Regions from separate parts of the Rhizobium sp. AN73 genome, predicted to be linked through region 1. Evidence: riboswitches for the same ligand, from Rfam matches in the RefSeq annotation. Region 1 holds a riboswitch; the other holds the start of a gene.
What was found. Region 1 has a riboswitch for cobalamin ahead of bluB (5,6-dimethylbenzimidazole synthase). Riboswitches for the same ligand answer to the same signal wherever they lie in the genome.
Positions count from the first base shown of each region.

Region 2: another riboswitch for cobalamin. It lies ahead of nrdH (glutaredoxin-like protein NrdH); the one in region 1 lies ahead of bluB (5,6-dimethylbenzimidazole synthase).

Region 1 is NZ_JARWME010000002.1:935,533-940,999, reverse strand. It holds gene RBH10_RS14590 (DUF2865 domain-containing protein) at 1-734, shown strand, start outside; gene bluB (5,6-dimethylbenzimidazole synthase) at 962-1,678, opposite strand; cobalamin riboswitch at 1,776-1,961, opposite strand; gene RBH10_RS14580 (TolB family protein) at 2,170-3,000, opposite strand; gene RBH10_RS14575 (VOC family protein) at 3,188-3,565, shown strand; gene RBH10_RS14570 (NAD+ synthase) at 3,764-5,443, opposite strand.
Region 2 is NZ_JARWME010000002.1:2,515,226-2,520,692, forward strand. It holds gene nrdE (class 1b ribonucleoside-diphosphate reductase subunit alpha) at 1-561, opposite strand, end outside; gene nrdI (class Ib ribonucleoside-diphosphate reductase assembly flavoprotein NrdI) at 549-947, opposite strand; gene nrdH (glutaredoxin-like protein NrdH) at 960-1,181, opposite strand; cobalamin riboswitch at 1,495-1,720, opposite strand; gene RBH10_RS22335 (nucleoside triphosphate hydrolase) at 1,854-2,483, opposite strand; gene RBH10_RS22340 (ATP-binding cassette domain-containing protein) at 2,480-3,262, opposite strand; gene RBH10_RS22345 (ABC transporter permease) at 3,262-4,344, opposite strand; gene RBH10_RS22350 (sugar ABC transporter substrate-binding protein) at 4,564-5,467, opposite strand, start outside.

The DNA of each region.
Region 1 (5,467 bases):
ATGGTGACATCCGGCGCCAGCGCATCCTCGCCGCCCTCGATGCCAATGGTTGCGCCGCCATGCCGGACGCAGATACGCAAGTGCCGCCGGCCTCCAACGTGACCCGTTATCCCGAAGCCTTCGGCCAACCGGGCAATCCACAGGGACAGGCAGGGCTTTCGCCCTACCCCAATGCAGCAGCTGAAGGTGGGCTGAGAACGCTGTGCGTACGTACCTGCGATGGCTCGTTTTTCCCCATTGCCTCCAACGCATCACCACTCGATTTCCGCGCCCAGGCAGAACAATGCCAGAAGATGTGCCCCGGCACGGAGACGGAGCTTTATTTCCACTCCATGGCGGATCAGGAAACGGCCGACATGATCTCGGCCGAAACCGGAAAACCCTACAAGGACCTGCCGACCGCCTTTGCCTATAAGAACGCCTCGACAAAAGCGCCGAACTGCGCCTGCAACATGGCCGCTTATCACGAGGAGATGAAGGAGCAGGAGAGCGCCCGGCCGGAAGGTGGAAAACCCTATTCCAGCATCACGACCATTCCGTCACCACAGGGTGACAAGACTGACAAACCCGCTGAGCAGCAGGCCGCAAAGCCGCCGGAACAACCGGTTCCCGAACGCGACTACGACCCGAACAACAGCAACGTCCGCGTCATTGGCCCGAAATTCCTGCCCGACCAGACAGGCCGGATCGACCTGAAGAACCCGGCGCTGAAGGGCATACAGCCGCAGCAATAACGGCGCGGGTGTGCACCCGTTACGAAGCGAGTGAGCACGAAGCTCCCTCATGGTTTGATGGCAAGGTTGGAAAATCTCTCCTTCGTCATGCTCGGGCCTGTCCCGAGCATCTGCAACCTATCGTTTTTTATGACATGTTGGCAGATCCTCGGGACAAGCCCGAGGATGACGTCGAGTATGGATGGAGGTGTGAGCCGTCTAAGGAGCAGGGTTACCCTCCGCGCGCCTTACCGCCCGCCCCAGCGATTGCGAAACACCAGCTCCTCCAGCGGCACCCGCTGCCGCCAGCCCTTCACCGCCAGTTCCGGTTCGGTGTAAAGCGCATCGACGCGGCCGAGGCACAACCATGCGACGATTTCGATGTGGTCGGGAATATCGAGAATGGCGCGAATGTCGCTGTCGTGGAAAATGCTGACCCAGCCGACGCCTATGCCTTCGGCGCGCGCCGCAAGCCAGAGATTCTGGATGGCGCAGACGGTGGAATAGACATCCGTGCGTGGATTGTGGGTGCGGCCCAGCACCACCTTGCCACCGCGTGTCGGGTCGCAGGTGACGCAGATGCTGAGCGGCGCCTTGCGGATGCCCTCCAGCTTCAGGCTGCGATAAAGTGCCTGCTGCTCCCCCTCGAACATCGCCGCCGCCTCGCCATTGGCACGGGCGAACGCAACCCAGGCCGCCTGCCTGACGGCACCATCCGTGATGAGCGTGAAATTCCACGGCTGCATGAAACCGACGGAAGGCGCGGAATGCGCCGCCTTCAGCAAACGCTCGACCACATCGTCCGGCAATGGATCGGGCAGGAACTGGTCGCGCACATCGCGGCGGGTTTCGATGACACGGTAGATCGCCTCGCGCTCCTCCTCGGAAAACGGGCGAGCGGGCGAAAGCGCATAATCGAACGCATTGGCATCGAGTGAACTGGTCGCGAGCGGATCGGTCGGCATCGTCTATCCCCAACAATGCTGGCGCGCCGCCACGAAAACCGGCTCCGGTTTCCGCCTGCACGACACGCTTCTTCAACAACCTGCCGCCGTCCACGCGGGCCAGTCTATCCTGTCAGGCCGGTCTTCTGACTCGGCATCATCCGCCCGCTTTCGCCTTCCCGAATTGCTTCAGTGGCATCAGAAAAAGGGCATCCGCCTCACAGCGCTGGGCACGTTCCGGTTTCGCACCGGATTCCCGATTCTCCCGCCGCAAATGGCGGGCACCTGACGCAAGAACCTATGGGCAAGAAAGCTTGCGAATACAAGCATATTGCAGAGCGATGCGGCAATGTGACCATGGCGAGCCCCCTCCACCTCCGTCATTCCGGCCTTGAGCGGAAATCCAGCCAGCCCAAGTCCTTGGGCTGAAAAGAATCCTTTCGCCGCGCAGACGCGCGTCGGCTGGATGCCGGATCAAGTCCGGCATGACGGAAGCAGCACTCCTTATCACATCACTCCACGGGGAAATAACGCACATAGGCGAACTCGTCACCATCGGGTGACCAGTTGGGCGAGTTCATCGTTCCCTGCCCGCCAAACAGCTCGAACAGCGTTTCGACATTGCCGCCATCCAGGTCCATCAACCGCACGCGTACATCAAGATCGCGCGGATGGTCGAAGACATCGGCGTCATAGGAGACGAACACCACCTTGTCCCCCTTGGGAGACGGATGCGGGAACCAGTCGCCATAGGCACTGTCGGTGATGCGCTCGACGGCCGAGCCATCCACCCGCACGCGCCAGATCTGCATCAGGCCGGTGCGGCTGGAATTGAAATAGATCCACCCGCCATCCGGCGAATAATCCGGCCCGTCATTGCGGCCCTCACCACGGGTAAGGCGCGTCTCAACACCGCTGTCTATGTCCATGGAATAGATATCGAAAACCTGATCGCGAATGCCGCAATAGGTGAAACTTTTCCCGTCCGGCGACCAACCGTGCCAGTAGGAAGGAAGGTTCTTCGTCATCAGCCGCGGCGTGCCGCCCGTGGACGGTAAAAGATAGATGGCGCTCTTGCCGAACTCCACCTTGTCGGAAATGGCATACAGCGAACCATCAGGCGAAATGCCGTGGTCGTTGTTGCAGATCGTAGCAAAGCCGGTATCGACCTTCTCCGGCGAAGTATCACCGGCAAGAGACAACCGATAGAGCAGCCCTTCAGCGTTCAACAGCAGATATTTTCCGTCCGGCGACCAGTTCGGCGCCTCGAACAGCGCAGGCGTCTGCCAGATCACCCGCATCTGTCGGGTGCGGATGTTGAAGATTTCGATGGAACTGCGCATGCTGCCTCCCCGGCCTGTCGATAGTCTGGATCGGGACGTGACGCAGATATTCCATTTGCATCCACCGCCGCCGTGATTATGATCCTATTGCCGCAGGCACCGTCCTGCAAATTCAAATCGGAAAAAACAGCAGCGTTCCGGCACCGCCCGCGCCCCTGCCCGTTTCTCCCAGATCCGAGGTTCCGCGATGAATAACATCGCCGATCACGGCATCCGGTTCGGCCGGATCGCCGCAATGCTTCCTGTCAAGAATATCGAAAAAGCCCGTGATTTTTATGTCGGTGTGCTCGGCTTCGAAAAGACCTTCGAAAACGGCAATCCCGTCGGTTTCATGATCCTGAAACAGGGCAACGCCGAGCTGCACCTGACATTGCAGCCCACGCACAAGCCGGCGCCCTTCAATGTGGCGCATATGCTGGTCAGCGACGTCGACGCGCTGCACGCGCTTTGCAAGAGCCACGGGCTACGCATCATCAAGGGCCTGCAGGACAAGGATTACGGCCTGCGTGCCTTCGTTTTCGAAGACCCGGATGGCAACCGCATCGATGTGGGGCAGGTTATTTGAGACGAGGAAGCGGCGCGGCGCGTCCCCGCCATTGATGGGGACGCCAAGAGGCTCCTCACACGCGACGTCATCCTCGGGCTTGACCCGAGGATCCACCGTTTCAACCGCGTATGGATCCTCGCCTCAAGGGCGAGGATGACGGAGAAAAAGAATTAATCTCGCCTTCCAAAGGCGAGACCCCTTCGCGCCACCCTTCGACTACCTGTCCCGAAACCGGTTGGTGATCGGGTAACGGCGGTCGCGGCCGAAGTTCTTCTTGGTGATCTTCACGCCGGGTGCGGATTGGCGGCGCTTGTATTCGGCGAGATAGAGCAGATGCTCGATCCGGTGCACCGTCGCCACATCATGGCCACGTGCAAGGATTTCCTCGACGGACATTTCCTTTTCCACCAGGCACTCCAGAATGTCGTCCAGCACCGGATAGGGCGGCAGCAGATCCTGGTCGGTCTGGTTGGGACGCAATTCGGCAGACGGCGCCTTGGAGATGATATTGGCGGGGATCACCTCGCCGGAAGGCCCGAGAGCGCCCGGCGGCACATGGCCGTTGCGCCATCTGGAAATGGCGTAGACCTGCATCTTGTAGAGGTCCTTGATGGGGTTGAAGCCGCCATTCATGTCGCCGTAGAGCGTGGCATAACCCACCGACATTTCCGACTTGTTGCCGGTTGTCACCACCATCGAGCCGAACTTGTTGGAAACGGCCATGAGGATGGTGCCGCGTGCGCGGCTTTGCAGGTTTTCTTCGGTGATGCCCTCTTCCGTGCCCTCGAAAAGCTCTGACAGCGCCGACATGAAACCGTCCACCGGCTCGGCAATCGGCACGATATCGTAACGGCAGCCGAGAGCTCTCGCGCAATCGGCGGCGTCCTTCAACGAATCCTCGGAGGTGTAACGATAGGGCAGCATGATGCAACGCACCCGCTCCTCGCCCAGCGCGTCTACCGCAAGTGCGGCGCAGATCGCCGAATCGATGCCGCCGGACAGGCCGAGAACGACGCTCTTGAAGCCATTCTTGTTGACGTAATCGCGAAAGCCCAGCATGCAGGCGCGGTAATCCGCTTCCTCACCATCAGGAATTTTCGAGAACGGTCCGCTTTCGCAGCGCCAGCCTTTTTCCGTGCGTTTCCAGTCGGTGACAGCAAGTGTCGCCTCGAACTGGCTCATCTGGAAGGCGAGCGACTTGTCGGTGTTGAAGGCGAAGCTCGCGCCGTCAAATACCAGCTCATCCTGTCCGCCAAGCTGGTTGGCGAAGACCAGCGGCAGGCCGCTTTCGATAACCTGTCTGAGCGCCACCTGATGGCGCACATCCAGCTTGCCGCGATAATAAGGCGAACCGTTCGGCACCAGCAGGATTTCCGCCCCGCTTTCGGCCAGCGTTTCGCACACGCCCATATCGTTCCAGATTTCCTCGCAGATCGGAATGCCGATCCTGATGCCACGGAAATTATAGGGACCGGAGATCGATCCTTCGGCGAAAACGCGTTTTTCGTCGAACTCGCCATAGTTCGGCAGGTCGATCTTGTCGCGCAGCGCAATGATCTTGCCGCCATCCAGAAGCGCCACCGAATTGTGCCGGCCCGCCTCACCCTGACGCGGAAAACCGATGACAATGCCGGGTCCACCATCGGCGGTCTCCGCAGCCAGTTCTTCCACCGCCTTCAGGCAGGCCTTCAGAAAAGCCGGCTTCAGCACCAGATCCTCAGGCGGATAGCCGGATATGAAAAGCTCGGTCAGAAGCAAGAGATCGGCGCCCTGCGTTGCCGCATCTGCCCGTGCCTCGCGCGCCTTGGCGAGATTGCCCGCCACGTCGCCAACTGTCGGATTGAACTGCCCGACGGCAATTCTGAGATGGTTTTTGATGTCGTGTCTGTCGCTCATGACTTTTCAATACCGCGCCCGTGG
Region 2 (5,467 bases), 1.6 Mb from region 1:
GCGGCTTTTCTTGCCGGCGTTGAGAAAGGTCGGGGTTGCCGGCTGGAAGCGGCCGGAAATGATTTCATCCATCAGATCGCGGGCAAGTTTCTCGTCACCGCGCGCCAGAGCCAGCGCCACCATGCAGACGCGGTCCTCATAACGCTCCAGATAACGCTTCCCGTCGAAAGTCTTCAGCGTATAGGAGGTGTAATATTTGAAAGCGCCGAGAAAAGTCGGGAAGCGGAACTTTCTGGCATAGGCCTCGTCGTAAAGGTCACGGACGAAATTGAAGGAATACTGGTCCAGCACCTCCTGCTCGTAATATCCCTCCGTCACCAGGTAATCGAGCTTTTCCCTGAGGTTATGGAAAAAGACGGTGTTCTGGTTGACGTGCTGGAGGAAATATTGCCGCGCCGCAAGACGGTCCTTGTCGAGCTGGATTTTCCCTTCGCTATCGTAAAGATTCAGCATCGCGTTCAGCGCGTGATAATCCAGGCCCACATCCAGCGGTTTCTGGGTTACGGACGCCGGCGGTTTGGCATCCTTGTTGCGCGCGGCATTCGAGGTCAGCGTGTCCAAAATCGTTCCAATCCATGATTGACGTTGGCGACATCTTCCTCCGTGCCGAGAAGCTCGAAGCGATAGAGAAACGGCACCGCGCATTTACGCGACACGATATCTCCGGCAGATGCGAAAGCTGCGCCAAAATTCGTATTTCCCGCCGCGATGACGCCGCGAATGAGATGTCGGTTGGAGGGCTCGTTCAAAAACCGGATGACCGGTTTCGGCACCGCTCCTTTAATGCCGCCGCCCCCATAGGTGGGGGTGACGAGAACATAGGGCTCCGACACCTGAGGCACGTCCTCCTCGGCGCCGAGCGGCAGGCGAAGCACTCGCCGCCCCAACTTTAGAAGGAAGCGATGAGTGTTCTCGGACCGGCTGGAATAATAGACGATCAGCCCCATCGCGCCGCCTCCTCAGCTGATCGAGCCGATCATGTCCGGCCGGAAACCCGCCCAATGGCGTTCGCCGGCGACGACGACAGGAACCTGCATGTAACCGAGGCCACGAACGTGATCGAGCGCATCCGCATCTTCGGAGATATCGATGATCTCGTAGCTGACGCCGATGCGATCGAGCGCGCGATAGGTGGCGGTGCATTGGACGCAGGCGGGTTTGCTGTAAACGGTGACGTTCATGATTTCCTCTTTCGAAGCCGCTTTTGCGCACGGCTCAACATTGCCGATTGCAATCGCAATCGGGTGGCGATGGATCTGTCATTCAGGCGAGTTGCGGCTTGGAGCGTTTTGTTGCATTTCCGGACGTAAAACCGGGGTCCACTTTTCCTGGAAATGCTCCGGGCCACGTAAGATCACTCTCTACGCCGACGAGCGCAGGAACTTAAAAAAATGCACTGGCATGACTTCACCCCGAAGCTTGTTCTGGAAGGGGGCAGAAAAGGGCGCACGCAATTCATTTGCGTCATACACCTTCCTTCCGGACACCCCGCCCGTGGACGTTTTCGCTCAAGGCAGGTCTCCTGACTTGCGGGTCAAAACATCTATCCCGGCCTTCCCGGAGCCCTCGGCTCCAGTGACCCAAATCGGAACGATGCTCACCGCTTACAGTTGCGGGGGCAGTTTCGGCATTGCTCGGCCATGATGGCGTTGCGCACCGAATTCCCGTCTTAGCTCCCGACACTTGCGAGATCGGAAGAACCTCGAACACCACATATAGTATATGAGGAAATTTTTTCGTCAATAATTAGACACACAAAAGCCCCACCCTGTGGATCAAAAAGATTCAACACATGGTCAATGAAGGCTTAACAGCGAATGCTCGCTGTCACCCACGGAACGGGAAGGGTTGGCCTATTCCCAGATATCGATGTGAATATCGGCAGGCCGAGAGTTCTCGATCACCCGTTTTCCGTTGGGAAGATCGTTTTCGAAAAGCTTGGCGTGGATCTCAGTCGCATCGAGACCGTAGCCCTGCCATCTTTGCCGCAGGCGGTCCTCGAGCACCGCAACAGATGGACCCACGAAGATGGCGAGATCGAAGCTGACGGAGAGCTTCGTCCACGGCGCCTCGTTCAGCAGCAGGTAGTTGCCTTCGGCAAGGATGAAACGGGTCTCCGGCGCGATGGCGCGGGCGGAGGCAATGGCTATTTCGCGAGAGCGATCAAAAACCGGGACAAGAACCTCCTGCCCGCTCTGACGGACAGCGGAGACGATATCGAGAAAGCCGCGCACATCGAAGGTTTCCGGCGCACCCTTTCGCGGCAAAAGTCCCCGCTCTTCGAGAATGCCGTTATCCATATGGAAGCCATCCATAGGCAGAACAGCCGCCGCCTCGCCCCGCGTCACGAGGGCGCCGCACAGAGCCTCTGCCAGCGTGGATTTGCCGGCCCCAGGGGGACCGGCAATCGCAATGATAAAGCGAGATTTATCCTCAGCCCGCCGAAGAACGTCTTCGACGATCGTTTCAAGCTTCAGCGTCATGCGGCAAGCGTTTCCTTTGGCGCTTCCTTGGCGCCGGTCATGAAGGCGACGGCATCGGACATCGAATAATCCTTCGGATTGATGACGCACAAACGCTTACCAAGCCGGTGAATGTGGATGCGGTCCGCAACCTCGAAAACATGTGGCATGTTATGCGAGATGAGAACGATCGGCAGTCCGCGCGAGCGCACATCCAGAATGAGCTCGAGAACACGGCGGCTTTCCTTGACACCGAGCGCTGCCGTCGGTTCGTCAAGGATGACGACCTTGGAACCGAATGCGGCCGCACGCGCCACCGCAACACCCTGTCGCTGGCCACCGGAAAGGGTTTCCACCGCCTGATTGATATTCTGGATCGTCATCAGGCCGAGTTCCGACAGCTTCTCGCGAGCGAACTTTTCCATCGCCGGGCGGTCCAGCGCCCTGAACAGGCTTCCCTGAATACCGGGTTTCCGGATTTCACGGCCGAGAAACATATTGTCGGCTATGGACAATGCTGGAGACAGCGCAAGGTTCTGATAGACGGTTTCGATGCCCGCCTTGCGCGCCTCGATCGGCGAGCGGAACTGCACCGGCTTGCCTTCCAGCCTGATCTCGCCTTCATCGGGTGTCACCGCACCGGAAATCGCCTTGATGAGAGAGGATTTGCCAGCACCGTTATCACCGATGACGGCAAGGATTTCGCCCGGATAAAGGTCGAAATCGGCATTGTCGAGCGCAGTCACGCGACCGTAGCGTTTGACGAGATTGCGTGCTGTGAGGATAGGTTCTCTTGTCATCAGCCTGCTACCTTTCTGATCCACTGGTCGATTGCGACAGCCATGATGATGAGGACGCCGATCAACAGATATGTCCACTGCGGGTCGGTTCCGATAAGCCGCAGGCCAAGTGAAAAGACGCCAACAATCAGGGCGCCGAAGATCATGCCCATGATCGAGCCGCGTCCGCCGAACAGCGAGATGCCGCCGATGACCACCGCGGTGATGGATTCGATGTTGGCGAACTGACCGGCAGTCGGCGATACCGAGCCGATGCGGCCGATGAGAGCCCAGCCCGCGAAGGCGCAGATAAGCCCGGAAAGTGTGTAGACGGTCGTCAGCATGCGCTTGACGTTAACGCCGGCAAGTTCGGCTGCATCAGGATCGTCACCCACCGCATAGAGATGTCGACCCCAGGCGGTGCGGTTAAGCACATACCAGAGCAGGGCAACGAGCAGAACCATGGCAATGACGCCATAGGTGAAAACGGCGCTGCCGATACGGATATTGTTGCCGAAGAACTGGAGAATGGGCGCCTGTTGGACGATGTCCTGTGCGCGGATCGTTTCGTTGGCCGAATAGAGGAAATTGGTAGCCAATACGATCTGCCACATGCCGAGCGTGACGATGAAGGGCGGCAACCGCATGCGCGACACCAGCACACCGTTAATAAAGCCACAAAATGCACCGACTGCGAGGCCGCAAATAATCGAAAGCTCCGCGGGCAGACCATAACGGAACGTAAACTGCCCCATGATGACGGAGGAGAGAACCATGATCGCACCGACCGAAAGATCGATACCTGCGGTCAGAATGACCAGCGACTGCGCCGCACCGACAATGCCGACGATTGCCACCTGCTGAAGAATAAGGGTCAGCGAGAAGGCCGAGAAAAACTTGCCGCCCAGGGTAATGCCAAAGACAGTCAGCGACAGCACCAGAACGATCAGCGGTACGGCCGCTGGGCTGGAGTGCAGAAAATGCTGAAATTTTTCAATCAAACTCTTGTTGTGCGTATCGAAAGCAGCGACCTGGGTCGAACTTCCCGACAGCACTTTTTCAAATTCATTATGCGGTTGAGCCCGCACTGGCTGATCGCTCATGGATTTTCCTCCCGATCGCTCCATCGCATCGACCCTAAAACCGGGATCGCTCTCCAGGGGACAATGCGTAGATTCAAACTGTTGAGAAGCGTGCCTCAGTTACATCCACGGAGGTCGGGCGCGCTCGTTTGTTCCTGTCCGATCACCCAGATCGTGCTTTAAACCATTCCGGTTCAAGTGCGGGGGCAAATTGCCCCCGCGGGTTTCAACGGCGAGGTATCAGCCCCAGCACTTCTTCAGGCCTTCCTTGGTGTCGATCAGATCGAGACCCTTGACCGGCTTGTCCGTCACCAGCGTCACGCCGGTGTCAAAGAAGTTCTTGCCAGCTGTCGGCTTCGGCTTTTCACCCGTATCGGCGAACTTCTTGACGGCTTCAACACCGAGTGCCGCCATCAGCAGCGGATATTGCTGAGACGTTGCACCGATCACGCCTTCCGCGACGTTCTTGACGCCCGGGCAACCGCCATCGACGGATACGATCAGCACGTCCTTTTCGCGGCCGACTGCCTTCAGTGCTTCATAAGCACCGGCGGCTGCAGGCTCGTTGATGGTGTGAACGACGTTGATGGTCGGATCCTTCTGCAGCAGATTTTCCATCGCAGAGCGGCCGCCTTCTTCGTTACCGTTGGTAACATCATGGCCAACGATACGCTTGTCGTCCTCATCGCCGATCTTGTTGATGTCCTTCACGTCGATGCCAAAGCCCTTCATGAAGCCCTGGTTGCGCAGAACGTCAACGGTCGGCTGCGAAGGAGTGAGGTTGAGGAAGGCGATTTTCGCATCCTTGGCCTTGTCGCCGAGGGTGCCGGCCGCCCATTTGCCGATCAGTTCACCGGCCAGAAGATTGTCGGTAGCGAAGGTGGAGTCAGCAGCATCGACGGGTTCGAGAGGCGTATCGAGGGCGATGACCAGAAGACCGGCATCACGCGCCTTCTGCACGGCCGGAACGATGCCCTTCGTGTCCGATGCGGTAATCAGGATACCCTTGGCGCCATCGGCGATGCACGTCTCGATTGCGGCAACCTGGCTTTCGGAATCGCCGTCGATCTTGCCGGCATAGGACTTCAGCGTCACGCCAAGTTCTTTAGCCTTGGCGGTCGCGCCTTCCTTCATCTTGACGAAA